DNA from 2 places in the Streptomyces sp. NPDC026589 genome. Region 2 is predicted to be linked to the other one. Evidence: predicted binding sites of a transcription regulator. Region 2 holds the regulator's gene; the other holds the start of a gene.

Region 1 (8,745 bases), on a different contig from region 2:
TCCGGCTCCCAGCTCACGAAGATCGACAAGGGGTTCCAGGAGCTGATCAAGCTCGGCCTCGTCGAGGACCGCCCGTACAAGATCTTCGGCGCCCAGGCCGAGGGCTGCTCCCCGGTCTCCGCCGCCTTCAAGGCGGGCCACGACGTGGTGCGCCCGCAGAAGCCGAACACCATCGCCAAGTCGCTGGCCATCGGCAACCCGGCGGACGGCCCGTACGTCCTGGACATCGCCCGCCGCACCGGCGGCGCGGTGGAGGACGTGACCGACGAGCAGGTCGTCGACGCGATCAAGCTGCTGGCGCGCACCGAGGGCATCTTCGGCGAGACGGCGGGCGGCGTGACGCTCGGCGTGACGAAGAAGCTCGTCGAGGCGGGCGTCATCGACCCGACGCTCACCACCGTCGTCCTGAACACCGGCGACGGCCTCAAGACGCTGGACGCGGTCTCCGCGACCTCGCAGGCCACGGCGACCATCAAGCCGAGCCTGGACGCGTTCCGCGCCGCGGGCCTCGCCGCCAGCTGATCACCAGAGACTTCAGGAAGGCACCCACCATGAGCGTCAAGGTCCGCATCCCCACCATCCTCCGTACGTACACGGGCGGCCAGGCCGAGGTCCCGGCGGAGGGCGCCAAGCTCTCCGAGGTCATCGAGTCCCTGGAGAAGGACCACCCGGGCATCGCTGCCCGTGTCCTGGACGACCAGGGCAAGCTGCGCCGCTTCGTGAACGTGTACGTCAACGACGACGACGTGCGCTTCGAGGGCGGCCTGGACGCGGCCACGCCCGACGGCGCGGGCGTCTCGATCATTCCCGCCGTCGCCGGCGGCTGCTGAACCGCTGAGGGCCCGTCCCGCTCCACGGCGGCCCATCGCACCTCTGTGTGACCACAGTTGCCCCCTCCGCGAGAGAAGCGGAGGGGGCAATTCTGTATGGTTGAGCACGGTACAGTTGGGGAAGCCCCGCCCGCTGCCCGTGCCGCCCGCATATGTGAATGCGCCCGGACCCGATAAGAAGCAGCCAAAGTGCGTGAACCTCTTGCGGCATAAGTGCCCTTTGTCTGGCCCGACTTGCCCGTAAATCTCAGCAAACCCGCATATTCGCGTGTTCTGCTGTGCCCAGAATTCTCGTCTGATTGACCTGTTGCAGAGGGCAGTTGGGCGGATACATTCGGCCGCGGTCGACGCGCTGCGGCGCCGCACACCCTCTCCTGTCGGGGGTGAGTTCCGACCCGGGTCCGCGAAGTGCGGTCCCGTGCAAGGGCCAGTAATAGGGGAGTTAGGCATGGCTCAGGGCACCGTCAAGTGGTTCAACGCGGAGAAGGGGTACGGCTTCATCGCGGTCGACGGTGGTGCGGATGTTTTCGTCCACTACAGCGCGATCCAGATGGACGGGTACCGCACCCTCGAAGAGGGTCAGCGAGTTGAATTCGAGATCTCGCAGGGCCAGAAGGGGCCCCAGGCCGACATGGTCAAGCTCGCCGTCGGCTGAGCTCGGCGCGGTCGTCCGACGACACTACTCACGCACGCAGGGCCCGGCCCCCGGATCAGGGGACCGGGTCCTTCGTGCGTCCCGGGGGCCCTGTCGGGAGGCGCGCCGCCGCCCGCCGCCGCCCGCGTCCGATGCGCGGCGCCGCCTGCCTCCGACGCGCGCCGCTGTCCACATCCGGAGAGGGACGCTTGCACTCGCAGGGGTCGAGTGCTAATCATTGGCGTTAGCACTCTCCAGGTGAGAGTGACAGAAACTTGGACCGGGCCGGTGAGGCCCGCAGGCGCGGTGGGGCAAGGAACCACCACGCAGGCAGGCCGTCCGTCGCGGGCGCCTCTCGGTCCGGAGAAATCCACCCCTGTCCGGGAGGACCACTTCACATGGCCAAGATCATCGCGTTCGACGAGGAGGCACGGCGCGGTCTCGAGCGCGGGATGAACCAGCTCGCCGACGCCGTCAAGGTCACCCTCGGCCCCAAGGGCCGTAACGTCGTCCTCGAGAAGAAGTGGGGCGCGCCCACGATCACCAACGATGGTGTTTCCATCGCCAAGGAGATCGAGCTCGAGGACCCGTACGAGAAGATCGGTGCGGAGCTGGTCAAGGAGGTCGCCAAGAAGACGGACGACGTCGCCGGCGACGGTACGACCACCGCCACCGTTCTGGCTCAGGCTCTCGTCCGCGAGGGCCTGCGCAACGTCGCCGCAGGCGCCAACCCGATGGCCCTCAAGCGGGGCATCGAGAAGGCCGTCGAGGCCGTCTCCGCCGCGCTGCTGGAGCAGGCCAAGGACGTGGAGACCAAGGAGCAGATCGCTTCGACCGCCTCCATCTCCGCCGCCGACACCGAGATCGGCGCCAAGATCGCCGAGGCGATGGACAAGGTCGGCAAGGAAGGCGTCATCACCGTCGAGGAGTCCCAGACCTTCGGTCTGGAGCTTGAGCTCACCGAGGGTATGCGCTTCGACAAGGGCTACATCTCGGCGTACTTCGCGACCGACATGGAGCGTATGGAGGCGTCGCTCGACGACCCGTACATCCTGATCGTCAACTCGAAGATCGCCAGCGTCAAGGACCTGATCCCGCTGCTGGAGAAGGTCATGCAGTCGGGCAAGCCCCTGCTGATCATCGCCGAGGACGTCGAGGGCGAGGCGCTCTCCACCCTGGTCGTCAACAAGATCAAGGGCACGTTCAAGTCCGTCGCCGTCAAGGCTCCGGGCTTCGGCGACCGCCGCAAGGCCATGCTCGCGGACATCGCCATCCTCACCGGTGGCACCGTGATCTCCGAGGAGGTCGGTCTCAAGCTGGAGAACGCCGGCCTGGACCTGCTCGGCCGTGCCCGCAAGGTCGTCATCACCAAGGACGAGACCACGATCGTCGACGGCGCCGGTGACAGCGACCAGGTTCAGGGTCGCGTCAAGCAGATCCGTGCCGAGATCGAGAACTCCGACTCGGACTACGACCGCGAGAAGCTCCAGGAGCGTCTGGCGAAGCTGGCCGGCGGCGTGGCCGTCATCAAGGCCGGCGCCGCCACCGAGGTGGAGCTCAAGGAGCGCAAGCACCGCATCGAGGACGCGGTGCGCAACGCCAAGGCCGCCGTCGAGGAGGGCATCGTCGCCGGTGGTGGCGTGGCTCTGCTCCAGGCCTCGGCCGTCTTCGAGAAGCTCGACCTCACGGGCGACGAGGCGACCGGCGCCAACGCCGTGAAGCTCGCGCTGGAGGCCCCGCTCAAGCAGATCGCCGTCAACGGTGGTCTTGAGGGTGGCGTCGTCGTGGAGAAGGTCCGCAACCTGCCGATCGGTCACGGCCTCAACGCCGCGACCGGCGAGTACGTGGACATGATCGCCGAGGGCATCATCGACCCGGCGAAGGTCACGCGCTCCGCTCTGCAGAACGCCGCGTCCATCGCCGCGCTCTTCCTCACCACCGAGGCCGTCATCGCCGACAAGCCCGAGAAGGCCGGCGCGGCCGCCCCGGGCGGCATGCCGGGCGGTGACATGGACTTCTGATCCGCCGCGGAGTCCCGGGCCCGCCCGGAAGCCCCTCCGGCTGATCGAAGTTCGCCGTACGTCCCACAGGGGCGGTATCTCCTTCGCGGAGGTGCCGCCCCTGTGGCGTTCCCCGACGGGCCGATGCGCGCCGCCGCGTGCCGAGGCATGCCGACGCGTGTCGCCGCGGGCCGATGCGTGCCGCCGCGGGCAGCCCGGTGTGCGGGTGCATGGCCGAATGGCTACTTGCCGCGTCCTTCCCGGTGAGGCACCACGTGCCGGCGCGGTGGCGCCGTTCACGGGGGCGCGCCCCCGACCCCTGAGGCAGGGCGGACGTGGAGCCGCCTGGAGGACCGTCCCGGCTGGTTCCCCGCTGCCCCGGTGGGCCGCTCCCTCTCGTGGCAGCTCACCGCCCGGTCCGGCGACCGCAGCCGGTCAGTGGTCCAGTCCACCTCGCGTCCGCACCCTGGTGGTGTGCGACTGCACATGGCGCCCGGCCGACGTCCCCGGCCCCGGTGGAGACGGTCCGGAGCGGCCCGCCCCGGACCTCGCCGCTCGCGCTATCCAGCCAACTTCGGATGGTAAGTCGGAATCATGCGTACCGGCGGGACTGCGGGACATGATGGCTCTCGTGTTCACGTGGTGAACACCAGTCGCATAAACAACTTCCGTTATGCGGAATCCACTTGGGCATAACGGACGTCAACCGCACAGAAGGGAAGGTGTCATGAAGCTGCGGAAGAAGGCTTACGTGAAGCCGTCGCTGTTCAAGCAGGGCGACTTTTCGAAGAAGACCGCCGGTTACTTCTACGGCTCGTACAAGGAGTACTGGGTCCGTCGCATCAGCTGACCCGGCCCCCGGCCTCCTGTGCGCTGTATGAGAACTTCCGGAAGGTGAACATGCCCGGCCACCCGCGTGACTACTTCGTCGTCCTGCCGGACAGTGCGGCGGGAGCGGCGGTGGCCGGGCAACTCCCCCCGGGCACGGGTCACCCCCCGGGCACGGTCCTCTCCTCGGGTGCGGGCTTTCGCGCCGGTACGGGCGCCACGGGCGGGACGCCGGTCGTCGCCCACGCTTCGGGGCGGCCCTGGATCGTCGCCCGCCCGCTGGTCCGCGAGGTGAGCCACCTCCGCCGGGGCGACGACGCCCTCGTGCTCATCGGCCCGGACCGGGTCCCCGAGGCCGTGCTAGCCGGTCTCCTGGGGGGCGCCCGCGACCGGGCGGGCCTGGAACGCCGCCTCGCCCGACTGCCCGGCCTCCACCACGTGGTCGCCCGGCTCTCCGGCGAGACCTGGATCCGGGGCACCGCCTCCGGGCTGCGCCGGGTCTACCACGCCCGGCACCCGGAGGCCGGAACCATCGCCTCCGACCGTCCCGCCGTCCTCGCGCACCTGATCGGCGCACCCCTGGACGACGGTGCGCTGGCCCTGCGCATGCTCGACTTCCTGCCGCACCCGCTGAGCCGCCGCGTCGTGTGGCGGGGCGTGTACGAGACCGGCGCCGGGTACGGCCTGGCCCTGCCCGTCGCAGCACCGGGCACGGCCGCCGTCCCGGGCCCCACGGAGCACCGCTGGTGGGAGCCGCCGCCCGCCGAACTCTCCCTGGCCGAGGGGGCCCGAAGACTCGGTGACGCCGTCGCCGCCTCCGTACGGGCCCATGTCGGCGGCCTGGACCGGATCAGCTGCGAGCTGTCCGGCGGCCTGGACTCCACCGCGCTCACGTTCGCCGCCCGTGCGACCGGGCCCGCCGAACTGTCCCTCCTCACCGTGGCCGCCCGGGACCGCTACAGCGAGGACGAGACCTGGGCGCGGCGGGCCGTGCAGGCGGCCGGGGGGAGCGGGGCGGCGGCCGGGGGGAGCACGGGCACCGCGTCCACCGCCCTGGACCACCGGATCATCCCCGCCGATGACGTCCCCTACTTCTACGCCGATCTCGCCTCCTGCGCCGAAGAGTTGAACGACGAACCGCTCCCCGTCGCCCCCGGCCGGGCCCGCGCGCACCTCCTGCTCGGCCGCGCCCACGCCACCGGATCGCGCTACCACCTCACCGGCTACGGCGGCGACGAACTCTTCCTCGGTCTGCCCCACGCCTACCAGGACCTCTTCCACGGCAACCCGTTCACCGCCTGGAGTCACCTCGGCGGCCTGCGCCACCAGCTCGGCTGGCCGCTCCTGCCCACGGTGCGGGCCCTGCTGAACCGCTCCACGTTCCCCCGTTGGCTCGCCGGGGCGGTCACCGCCGAACCCCAGCCGGTCGCCCGGACCCCGCTGCTCTCCTGGGGCGTACGGCAGTCGCTGCGGCCCTGGTTCACCGACCACGCGAACTCCCTGATCACCGAGGAGTTCCGGGCCGCCGCCGAGCACGCCGAGCCGATCGACCCCTGGCGCGGACGGCACGTCGACATCGACGCCGTGCGGATGGGGGCCCGGCACTTCCAGGCGATGGAGGACGTCGGCATGACGATCGGGCTGCCGGTGGCCGCGCCGTTCTACGACGACCGCGTCCTGGAGGCGACCCTTGCCGTCCGCCTGCCGGAGCGGATCAGTCCCTGGCGCTACAAACCGCTGCTCGTCGAGGCGATGCGCGGCGTGGTCCCGGACGCGCTCCTGACCCGGACCACGAAGGACCACATGTCCTCCGACGAATACCAGGGCCTGCGCGAACACGCCCCGGAACTGGCCGCTCTGTGGACCGGCTCCCGGCTGGCGGAACGCGGTCTGGTCGACTCCCGCCGTCTGCTCCGGCTCGCCGCCGAACCCTTCTCACCGGTCCTGGTCGAGCACTCCATCAGCTCCACCGTGGCCGGGGAGACCTGGCTCCGCACGGCCGAGGACGCCTGGCCGGCCCCTCGGACACATACGGCATCGCCGGCATCGCCGGCATCGCCGACATCGCCCATCTGACCACCAGCGAGGCATCCGATGAAGCTCAGAAAAGGCATCGCCGTCACGACCACCGAGTACGGCGGCGTCCTCCTCGACGAGAAAGACGGCAGCTACTGGCAGGTGAACGACACCGGCGTCGTCATCGTCGACACTCTCGCCTCGGGGCACACCCCCGAGATCGCCGTGGAGCGGATCCTCGCCGACTTCGACGTCGAGCGGGCCGAAGCGGAGGCGGACGTGGCGGAGCTGACCCGGCAGCTGGTCGAGGCGAGGATCCTGCACCCATGACCACCGAGATGACGATGCCGCGCCGGGGCGCGGGAGCGGGCGGGTTACGGCTGCGCACGGCCATCGCCGCCGCGTTCGTCCTGGCCCGCCTCAAGCCTGGGCGGCTGCGCCGGGTGCTGGCCGGGTGCGCCCGGGGTGCGCGCCCGGCCTCGTACGCGGAGACGCTGGAGGTGTGGGAGGCGGTCGTCACCACCAGCCGCCGCTGCGCGGGCCGTTACGGCTGTCTGCCCCGCTCGGTCGCCGTCGCCCTGGCCTGCCGGATGTCCGGTGTCTGGCCCGACTGGTGCGCGGGGGTGCGGGCGGCTCCGCCGTTCTCCCCGCATGCTTGGGTGCAGGCGGGGGGCCGTACGGTCGGCGAGCAGGCGGAACCGGCGGATCTGCGTCCCTTGATGGTGGTGACGGCAGACGGAGGGGATCCGGGTGAGCACGGTGACGGGGACGACGGAGGCGGACGAGGGCCGCGGGCCTGAGGGGAGGCCGGACGGGGCGCAGTCGGCTGGGGAGCAACCCGCAGGGGATCAGCCCGCGGGGAAGGGGCCTGCGGGGGAGGGGCCTGCGGGGGAGCAACCCGCCGGGGAGCATCTTGCGGGGAAGGGGCCCGCCAGGGAGCGGCCCGCGGGGATGGAGCCTGCCGGGAAGCAGCCTGCCGGGAAGCAGCCTGCCGGGAAGCAGCCCGCCGGAGAGCGGCCCGCGCGGGATGCGGCGGAGGGGCCCGCCCAGGGCGAGCCGGGTGCGGGCCCGTCTCCTCTCCGGCTCCTCCTCTCCCGGGTCCGTCCGCACCGGGGCGTCCTCGTCCGCGCGGGTCTGCTCTCGCTCGCCGGTTCCGGGGCGGGCCTCGCCATGCCGCTGATGGCGAAGCACGCGGTCGACGCGTTCGCCGCGGACCGCTCGCCCGCGGGACCGCTTATCGTGCTGACCGCGCTCGTGCTGGCGGGAGCCTGCCTCTCCGCGTACGGGCGCTATCTCATGTCCCGTACGGGAGAAGGCGTCGTCCTCCGCGCACGCGATCAACTCGTGGGCCGCATCATGCGGTTGAAGGTCCCGGCGGTGGACCGGCTGACCCCTGGCGACCTCCAGTCACGCGTGACCAGCGACACGACCCTCCTGCGGACGGTTCTCTCCAGCGGCCTGGTCGAGTCGTTCAACAGCGTGCTGATGCTGCTGGGGACGATCGGCTTCATGGCGTACATGGACCTGACGCTGCTCGGCGTGACGCTGGTGGTGATCGTCGGCATCGGAGCCGTGACCTCGCTGCTGATGCCGCGCATCCAGCGGGCCCAGCTCCGCGCCCAGGAGGCCGTGGGCGCGATGGGCGCGGCACTGGACCGGGTGCTCCAGGCGTTCCGCACGGTCAAGGCGAGCGGGGCGGAGGAGCGGGAGACGGCGGCCGTCGCGGAGGCCGCCCGGCACGCGCACGACCGGGGCGTCTCGGTGGCGCGGTGGTCGTCGGTCTCCGACGTCACCATGGCGATGTCGATCCAGCTGGCGTTCCTGGCGGTGCTGGGCGTGGGCGGCGCACGGGTCGCGTCCGGCTCGCTGGAGATCTCGTCGCTGATCGCGTTCCTGCTCTACCTCTTCTACCTGATGGGCCCGATCGGCGGCCTGGTCGAGGGCTGGACGGGCTTGCAGAGCGGGCTCGCGGCGGTCCGCAGGATCGACGAGGTCGAGTCGCTGCCCGGCGAACCGGCCGCCGGTCCCGGAGCCGTAGCCGTACGGCAGGAGATCCCCGCGACTCCGCTCGGCGTCACGTTCCAGGACGTGACGTTCGGGTACGGCGACGAGCGGGCCCCCGTCCACAAGGGGGTGACGTTCGACGTCCCGACCGGCGGACTCGTCGCGCTGGTGGGCCCGTCAGGGGCGGGCAAGTCGACGGTGTTCAGCCTGCTGGAACGCTTCTACGACCACGACGGCGGCACGATCACGGTCGCCGGCCGGGACATCCGCGACTGGCCCCTGGCCGAGCTGCGGGGCTCGCTGGCGTATGTGGAACAGGACGCGCCGGTCCTGGCCGGAACGCTGCGGGAGAACCTCCTCTTCGCCGCCCCGGACGCCGAGGAGAAGGAGGTGGTCCAGGCAGTGGCCCGCACCCGCCTGGACAGCCTGGTCG
Region 2 (8,745 bases):
TGAGCTGCCGCAGCATGTCCTCGCCGCCGTTCGCGGTCAGCACCCGCAGCTTCACCGACCGGCGCACGGTCTTGTTCACCTCCCGCTGGTGGAGATAGACGCCGGTCAGCTCCTCCAGGCCCTTGCGGGTCTCCTCCCGCTCCTTCCCCGTGGCGGTGAGCGGACCGGCGTACACGACCGTCACGTACGTGTCGCCCGGTTCGATGTCGTCGTTCTCGTCCCGGATCGCCTGCTCGATCCGCTCGAAGGTGATGCCCTCCCCGGCCCCGTTCAGATCCAGGTCGTTGCCCCGCGCGAAGCGCACCTCGGGGGCGGTCGCCACCCCCACGCACTCCCGGTCGTCCCCCTTCCCGGCCCAGATCGCGTCCGTGTTCCGGTCGGTCAGCGGCCCGTGGCAGTACGTGTCGCGCCAGTGCCCGGCCCACAGGAACGCCCCCAGCAGACTGCCCACGACGAGCACGGCGATGCTCGCCCGCGACATCACCCACCACGCCCAGGTCCGCCGCACCCGGTGGGTGACGAGCTGCGCGTGCGCGTGCTCGTGGGTCAGCTTCTCGGTGGACAGCGGCAGCAGCAGCACCCACGCCAGGGTCGCCGCCGCCCCCGGCGACTGGCCCAGACTCAGATCGTCGACCCAGCGCTCGTAGCGGGCCCGCGCCCCGGACGAACCGGACGGCGCACCGGACCCCGGCCGCTCCGGGGGCAGCGGCGGCGTGTGCCGCATGATCTCGGGGGCCTGGAGCGAGGCGAGCAGCAGCAGCGGATCCACCTCGCTGCGCCGCGACCGTACGCTGTTGATCGCGTTGATCAGCAGGATGCCGCCGTTGTCCTGGGTCGCCCGGGGCAAGAACACCACCGGCGGGACCGTGCGCTTGCTGCGCCGCCAGTCCAGGGAGTGCGGGCGGTAGTTGTGCCGCAGATCCTCCAGCAGCGCCTGCACCCGCAGCTCCAGATGGAACTGGCGCGCGTACTCGTCGCCCGCCCCCGCGTCCGCCACCCGCTCCGCGACCGCCGCCGCCCGCGCCCGGATCACCCGCCACGAACCGCTCGGCGACAGCCACGACCAGCCGTCCGACGGATAGCCGGTGCTGGAGGCGGCCAGGGACGAGGTGGTGGCGAACCACCGGCTGGCCCGGCGCACCCACAGCAGCGGCGGCGCGGCCCGGCTCGCCAGGCCCACCACGGCGAGCCCGATCAGCGCGACGGCCGCCACCAGGGCCGTCAGCAGCCAGCCGATCTCCCCGAGCAACACGCTGAGCAGGGCGATGAAGAGCGCGCCGACGAACGTCTCGGGCCGCACCGACTGCCGCAGCGAGGCCCACCGGGTGCCCCCGCGCGGCCGGCCGGACCGCCAGCGCAGCCGGCTCAGCTGCTCCAGGATCCGTTCCTCGCGCACCTCGGAGGTGTTCCCGTCGGACTGCTCGACCACCGTCGCGGTGGCCTGCTCGATCGCCCCGAGCAGCCGGGAGCGGGGAAAGGAGAAGGTCTTGTACTGGGTGTTCTCGCGGGTCTCCCACGGCTTCTCGGAGAGCGTGCGCACCATGGCGAGCGCCGCCTCGTACGGGGTCGCCCCCTCGCCGTCCAGCAGCCGCACCGGCACCCGGCGCAACTCGTTGGCCCGGTGCACCTGATGCACGAGCTGCTCCACCCGCGCGTCGATCTCCGGCCCGGCCCCGGCGTCCGCCGCCTGGACCACCACGAGCGGCATCACCGGCCGGTTGACCCGGTACCGGTCGATCAGCTGCTGTATCAGATGGAAGACGGCCGAGGCCGCCTCGTTGTCCGCACTGTCCCGCCAGACCTCGCGCGCCATCGGTACCCGCCCTTCCCCCGTGAGCCCTTCGGCCCGTGAACCGCCTGCCCGTTCCTCCACCTCAATAACCGATGGTGCGTGTGGGACGCAGGCATTCATAGGGATCGGCACGAGATCCTCTGCGACAGTCCTGCAACAGGTCGGAATCAGGCTCCGGACATCAGTCCGGAAGGGTGACGAAGTCGATCAATTCCTCTACCCGGCCCAGCAGTTGGGGTTCAAGATCCTTGTAGCTGCGGACCTTGGACAGGATGTGCTGCCAGGCCGCCCCGGTGTTCTGGGGCCATCCCAGCGCCCGGCACACGCCCGTCTTCCAGTCCTGCCCCCTCGGCACCACCGGCCACGCGTCGATCCCCACGGAGGACGGCTTCACCGCCTCCCACACGTCGATGTACGGGTGCCCCACCACCAGCACATGGTCCCCGGTCACCCGCTCGGCGATCCGGGACTCCTTGGAGCCGGGCACCAGGTGATCCACCAGCACCCCCAGCCGGGCGTCCGGCCCCGGAGCGAACTCCCCGACGATCGCCGGCAGGTCGTCCACCCCCTCCAGGTACTCCACGACCACGCCCTCGATGCGCAGGTCGTCACCCCACACCCGCTCCACCAGCTCCGCGTCGTGCCGGCCCTCCACATAGATCCGCCCGGCCCGCGCCACCCGGGCCCGCGCCCCGGGCACCGCCACCGAACCGGAGGCCGTACGGGTGGGACGCACCGGGCCGCCCGGGCCCGGGCGCACCAGCGTGACGACCCTGCCCTCCAGCAGGAAGCCGCGCGGCTCCATCGGGAACACCCGGTGCTTGCCGAAGCGGTCCTCCAGGGTCACCGTCGGCCCCTGGGCCGTCTTCTCGCAGCGGATCACCGCCCCGCAGAAGCCGGTGGAGACCTCCTCCACGACCAGATCGGGCTCGGCGGGCACCTCGGGCACGGGGGCGGACCTCTTCCACGGCGGGGTCAGGTCCGGCTGGTAGCTGCGCATGGCACGACGATATTCGCCGTACCCGCGTCAGGGCTCATCCCACGTCGAGTCCGGCGTTGACGTCCACGCCGGGTCCCGCGTCGAGGTCCACGTCGAAGCGCTCCGCCAGCGACGCCCGCTGCGCCCGCACGAACGCCGCGTCCACCACCGCCCCGTGCCCCGGCACGTACAGCGCACCCTCGCCGCCCAGCGCCAGCAGCCGCTCCAGCGCGGCCGGCCAGAGCGAGGTGATCGCGTCCCGGCCCGCCTGCGGCTCGCCCGATTCCTCGACCAGATCACCGCAGAACACCACCGGAGGCTCACCGCCCGTGCCCGGCACCAGCGCCGCGAGGTCATGGCCGCTGTGCCCGGGGCCCACGTTCGCCAGCAGCACCTGACGGCCGCCGCCCAGGTCCAGCGTCCAGTCGCCGCACACCTCGTGGTGCGGGACCACCAGCGTGTCCGCCGACCGGGCCGCCTCGCCCTCCGGCACCCCGTGGCGCACAGCCGAGGCGCACAGGCTCTCCGCCCCGCCGCGCAGCAGCGCCGCGACGCCCACCGCCCCGTACACCTGGGCACCGGCGAACGCGGCGGTGCCCAGCACATGATCGAAGTGCGGGTGGCTCAGTGCGATATGCGTCACCCTCCGCCCGAGCAGCGCCTCGGCCTGCCGCCGCAGCTCGACCCCCTCGCGCAGCGTGGCGCCGGTGTCGTACAGCAACGCGCCGTCCTCCCCGGCGACCAGCGCGGCGGTGGCGTCCCAGCCGGGGAGGCGCCGCCTGCCGATACCGTTGCCCAACCGCTCCCAGCCGAAGTCTTCCCAAGCGACGTCCATACCAGGACGCTATCGGCAACGACCTGCGCGGTCTCGTGGAGGCGTGGCCGGTCGCCCTTGCCCCCGCCCCACCCCACCCCCGTACACTGACCACGGGGATTGCTGGCACTCGAACGCACCGAGTGCCAGACAGACACCGAGAGACACAGCTGGAGGTGTGCGCGATGCTCAGCGAACGCAGACTCGAAGTGCTGCGCGCCATCGTCCAGGACTACGTCGGCACCGAGGAGCCCGTCGGCTCCAAGGCGCTGACCGAGCGGCACCGGCTGGGGGTCTCCCCGGCCACCGTCCGCAACGACATGGCGGTGCTGGAGGACGAGGGCTTCATCGCCCAGCCGCACACGAGCGCGGGACGCATCCCGACCGACAAGGGGTACCGCCTCTTCGTCGACCGGCTCGCGGGCGTCAAGCCGCTCTCCTCGCCCGAGCGCCGGGCCATCCAGAACTTCCTCGACGGCGCGGTCGACCTCGACGACGTGGTCGGCCGGACGGTGCGGCTGCTCGCGCAGCTGACCCGGCAGGTCGCCGTCGTGCAGTACCCCTCGCTGACCCGCTCGACGGTGCGGCACGTGGAACTGCTGGCGCTCGCCCCCGCCCGGCTGATGCTCGTCCTGATCACGGACACGGGCCGGGTCGAACAGCGTATGATCGACTGCCCTGCGCCCTTCGGCGAGGCATCGCTCGCGGATCTGCGGGCCCGGCTCAACAGCCGGGTCGTCGGACGCCGCTTCGCGGATGTCCCGCAACTGGTGCAGGAGCTGCCGGAATCCTTCGACAGCGAGGACCGCGGGACGGTTTCCACGGTCCTTTCCACCCTCCTCGAAACACTGGTCGAGGAGACGGAGGAGCGGCTGATGATCGGCGGCACCTCCAACCTCACCCGCTTCGGACACGACTTCCCGGTGATGATCCGGCCGGTGCTGGAAGCACTGGAGGAACAGGTCGTCCTGCTGAAGCTGCTCGGTGAGGCCACGGACTCCGGCATGACCGTACGGATCGGGCACGAGAACGCCCACGAGGGGCTCAACTCCACGTCCGTCGTCGCGGTCGGCTACGGTTCGGGCGACGAGGCAGTCGCCAAACTCGGCGTGGTCGGACCGACCCGCATGGACTACCCCGGAACGATGGGAGCGGTACGCGCAGTGGCACGTTACGTCGGACAGATCCTGGCGGAGTCGTAAGTGGCCACGGACTACTACGCCGTACTCGGCGTGCGCCGCGACGCATCTCAGGACGAGATCAAGAAGGCATTCCGTCGGCTCGCACGCGAGCTGCACCCGGATGTCAACCCGGACCCGAAGACCCAGGAGCGGTTCAAGGAGATCAACGCCGCTTACGAGGTGCTCTCGGACCCGCAGAAGAAGCAGGTCTACGACCTCGGCGGCGACCCCCTCTCCGCCAGTGGCGGCGGCGGTGGCGCGGGCGGTTTCGGAGCCGGCGGCTTCGGTAACTTCTCCGACATCATGGACGCGTTCTTCGGCAACGCCGCGCAGCGCGGGCCCCGTTCGCGGACCCGGCGGGGCCAGGACGCCATGATCCGGCTGGAGATCGACCTCAACGAGGCGGCCTTCGGCACCACCAAGGACATCCAGGTCGACACGGCCGTCGTCTGCAACACCTGCAGCGGCGAGGGCGCGGCCCCCGGCACTTCCGCCCAGACCTGTGACATGTGTCGCGGCCGCGGCGAGGTCTCGCAGGTCACCCGGTCCTTCCTGGGCCAGGTCATGACCTCGCGGCCCTGCCCGCAGTGCCAGGGTTTCGGCACCGTCGTGCCCACCCCGTGCCCGGAGTGCGCCGGCGACGGCCGCATCCGCTCGCGGCGCACCCTGACCGTGAAGATCCCCGCGGGCGTCGACAACGGCACCCGTATCCAGCTCGCCGGCGAGGGCGAGGTCGGCCCCGGCGGCGGCCCGCCCGGCGATCTGTACGTGGAGATCCATGAGCTGCCGCACGCCGTGTTCCAGCGGCGCGGCGACGATCTGCACTGCACGGTCACCGTCCCCATGACGGCCGCGGCCCTCGGCACCAAGTGTCCGCTGGAGACCCTGGACGGCCTGGAGGACATCGACATCAGGCCCGGCACCCAGTCCGGCCAGTCCGTGCCCCTGCACGGGCGCGGCATCACGCATCTGCGCGGCGGCGGCCGGGGCGACCTGATCGTGCACGTCGAGGTGATGACCCCGTCCAAGCTCGACGCGGAACAGGAGCGGCTGCTGCGGGAGCTGTCCAAGCTGCGCGGCGAGGAACGGCCCCTCGGCCAGTTTCAGCCAGGTCAGCAAGGGCTCTTCTCCCGGCTGAAGGACGCGTTCAACGGCCGCTGAACCGCTTTCCGCCTTTCACCGCACCGCCCGCCGGTCCCGAACCGGCGGGCGGTGCGGCGTACGGCGGCAGAACCGGTCACGCCGTCGCTGGCTGATTCGGCCCCGTTGCACAGGACATGGCACGATGCGGTCATGTCCTCCGAGTTGACCGATCTCTGCCGGTATCCGATCGTGCAGGCCCCCATGGCGGGCGGCACGTCCGGACCCCAGCTCGCCGGGGCCGTCGCCGAAGCCGGCGGGCTCGGATTCCTGGCCGCCGGGTACAAAACGGCGGACGGCATGTACAACGAGATCAAACAGCTGCGCCGGCTCACCGGCGGGCCGTTCGGCGTCAACCTCTTCATGCCGCAGCCCGCGCTCGCCGACCCCAGCGCCGTCGAGGTCTACCGCCACCAGCTCGCCGGTGAGGCCGCCTGGTACGAGACCCCGCTCGGCGACCCGGACAGCAGCGGCGACGACGGCTACGAGGCGAAGGTCGCGATCCTGCTGGAGGACCCCGTTCCGGTGGTCTCCTTCACCTTCGGCTGCCCCACCCGCGACACCCTGGACGCCTTCGCCAGGGCCGGGACGCACACCATCGTCACGGTCACCTCCGCCGAGGAGGCCCAGAGTGCCCAGTGGGCGGGCGCCGACACCGTCTGCGTCCAGGGCGTCGAGGCGGGCGGCCACCAGTCCACCCACCGCGACGACCCGCAGCTCGACCAGACCGGCACCGGTCTGCTCTCCCTCATCACCCAGGTCCGCGAGACCGTGCAGATCCCGATCATCGCCACCGGCGGCCTGATGCGCGGCGCGCAGATCGCCGCCGTCCTCGCGGCGGGCGCGGACGCCGCCCAGCTCGGCACCGCCTTCCTGGTCTGCCCCGAGTCCGGGGCGCACCCGCTGCACAAGCAGGCCCTGACCAACCCGCTGTTCGTCCGCACCGAGCTGACCCGTGCCTTCTCCGGGCGGCCCGCCCGCGGCCTGGTCAACCGCTTCGTCCGCGAACACGGCCCCTACGCCCCCGCCGCCTACCCCCAGGTCCACTACGTCACCAGCGGGCTGCGCCTGGCCGCCGCCAAGTCCGGCGACGCCCAGGGCATGGCCCTGTGGGCCGGACAGGGCCACCGGATGGCCCGGGAACTGCCCGTCGGCGAGCTCATCGAGCTGCTCGCCGCCGAACTGGAGGCCGCCCGGTCGGCCCTGAGCATGAGGAGCCCCCGGTGACCGCACCGGTCTTCGTCGTCGAACGGATGCCCACCGGGCCGGAGTTCGTCCTGGACGGACCCGAAGGACGGCACGCCGTCTCCGTGAAGCGGCTCCACCCCGGCGAGGACGTCGTCCTCACCGACGGGCTCGGCCACTGGGCGGAGGGCGTCGTCCACGCCGCCGAGGGCAAGGACCGGCTCACGGTCAACGGCCTCGACACGATCCACGAGGAGCCCGCGCCCGCCCCGCGCATCACCGTCGTCCAGGCGCTCCCCAAGGGCGACCGGGGCGAGCTGGCGGTCGAGACGATGACCGAGACCGGCGTCGACGCGATCGTGCCCTGGCAGGCGGCCCGCTGCATCACCCAGTGGAAGGGCGACCGGGGAGCCAAGGCCCTGACGAAGTGGCGCGGCACCGCACGGGAAGCGGGCAAGCAGTCCCGCCGGGTGCGCTTCCCCGAGGTGGCCGAGGCCATGACGACCAAGCAGGTCGCCGCCCTCCTCGCCGCCGCCGACTTCGCCGGGGTCCTCCACGAGGACCGCGACCACGACAGCACCCCCCTCGCCACCGCCGGACTCCCCGCCGCCGGCAGCATCGTGCTCGTCGTCGGACCGGAGGGCGGCGTCTCCCCGCAGGAGCTGACCGCCTTCGCCGAGGCGGGCGCCCGCCCCTACCGGCTCGGCCGCAGCGTCCTGCGCACCTCCACCGCCGGGACCGCCGCGACCGCGCTGCTGCTGGGGCGTACGGGGCGCTGGGGCTGAACACGGTCCCGAGGGCCGGGGATAGCATGCCCCTGTACTGATCACCTGATCACTTGTACCGACTCACCAGTGATCACCTGTACCGACTCACCAGCGAACGAGGAGGCCCGGCGCCATGGCGGGAGAGCCGCAGTCCGACTGCCTGTTCTGCAAGATCGTCTCGGGAGACATCCCGGCGACCATCGTCCGCGAGAGCGAGACCACCGTCGCCTTCCGCGACATCAACCCGCAGGCCCCGACCCACGTCCTGGTCATCCCGAAGGCCCACTACCCGGACGCCGCCTCCCTCGCCGCCGCGGAACCGCTCATCGCCGCGGACGTCCTGCGCGAGGCCGGGGAGGTCGCCGCCGAGGAGAAGGTCGACGGCAGCGGCTACCGGATCATTTTCAACACGGGCTCCGGCGCCGGCCAGACCGTCTTCCACGCCCACGCGCATGTCCTGGGCGGCCGCGGCCTCCAGTGGCCCCCCGGATAACGGAGCCCCCCGACCATGTCCGTACGCGAGCTGGTGGTGCTCGGCACCGCCAGCCAGGTCCCGACCCGGCACCGCAACCACAACGGCTATCTGCTGCGCTGGGACGGCGAGGGCATCCTCTTCGACCCGGGCGAGGGCACCCAGCGGCAGATGCTGCGGGCCGGGGTCGCCGCGCACGACATCGACCGGATCTGCGTCACCCACTTCCACGGCGACCACTCCCTCGGGCTCGCCGGGGTGATCCAGCGGATCAACCTCGACCAGGTGCCGCACCCGGTGACCGCGCACTACCCGGCGAGCGGGCAGCACTTCTTCGACCGGCTGCGGTACGCCACCGCCTACCGCGAGACCGTCGAGCTGAACCAGGCCCCGGTCGTCGGGACCGGCGGAGTCC

What was found. Region 2 encodes HrcA, which represses chaperone genes, less so after heat shock. Its sites were predicted from a motif close to TTNGCACTCNGNNNNNCNGAGTGCNAA; they were not measured.
Region 1: a site for HrcA is predicted at 1,673-1,699, ahead of groL (chaperonin GroEL). Genes of this name have one in related genera too.

What each region holds. Positions count from the first base shown of each region.
Region 1 covers NZ_JBEZYG010000011.1:233,931-242,675, forward strand. The annotation lists gene thrC (threonine synthase) at 1-522, shown strand, start outside; gene AB0F29_RS20785 (MoaD/ThiS family protein) at 552-830, shown strand; gene AB0F29_RS20790 (cold-shock protein) at 1,279-1,485, shown strand; gene groL (chaperonin GroEL) at 1,863-3,485, shown strand; gene AB0F29_RS20800 (keywimysin-related RiPP) at 4,192-4,314, shown strand; gene AB0F29_RS20805 (asparagine synthase-related protein) at 4,365-6,368, shown strand; gene AB0F29_RS20810 (lasso peptide biosynthesis PqqD family chaperone) at 6,387-6,638, shown strand; gene AB0F29_RS20815 (lasso peptide biosynthesis B2 protein) at 6,635-7,108, shown strand; gene AB0F29_RS20820 (ABC transporter transmembrane domain-containing protein) at 7,059-8,745, shown strand, end outside.
Region 2 covers NZ_JBEZYG010000003.1:398,128-406,872, forward strand. The annotation lists gene AB0F29_RS07685 (ABC transporter substrate-binding protein) at 1-1,813, opposite strand, end outside; gene AB0F29_RS07690 (DUF3097 domain-containing protein) at 1,974-2,792, opposite strand; gene AB0F29_RS07695 (MBL fold metallo-hydrolase) at 2,827-3,606, opposite strand; gene hrcA (heat-inducible transcriptional repressor HrcA) at 3,771-4,787, shown strand; gene dnaJ (molecular chaperone DnaJ) at 4,788-5,927, shown strand; gene AB0F29_RS07710 (nitronate monooxygenase) at 6,060-7,133, shown strand; gene AB0F29_RS07715 (16S rRNA (uracil(1498)-N(3))-methyltransferase) at 7,130-7,876, shown strand; gene AB0F29_RS07720 (histidine triad nucleotide-binding protein) at 7,992-8,351, shown strand; gene AB0F29_RS07725 (ribonuclease Z) at 8,367-8,745, shown strand, end outside.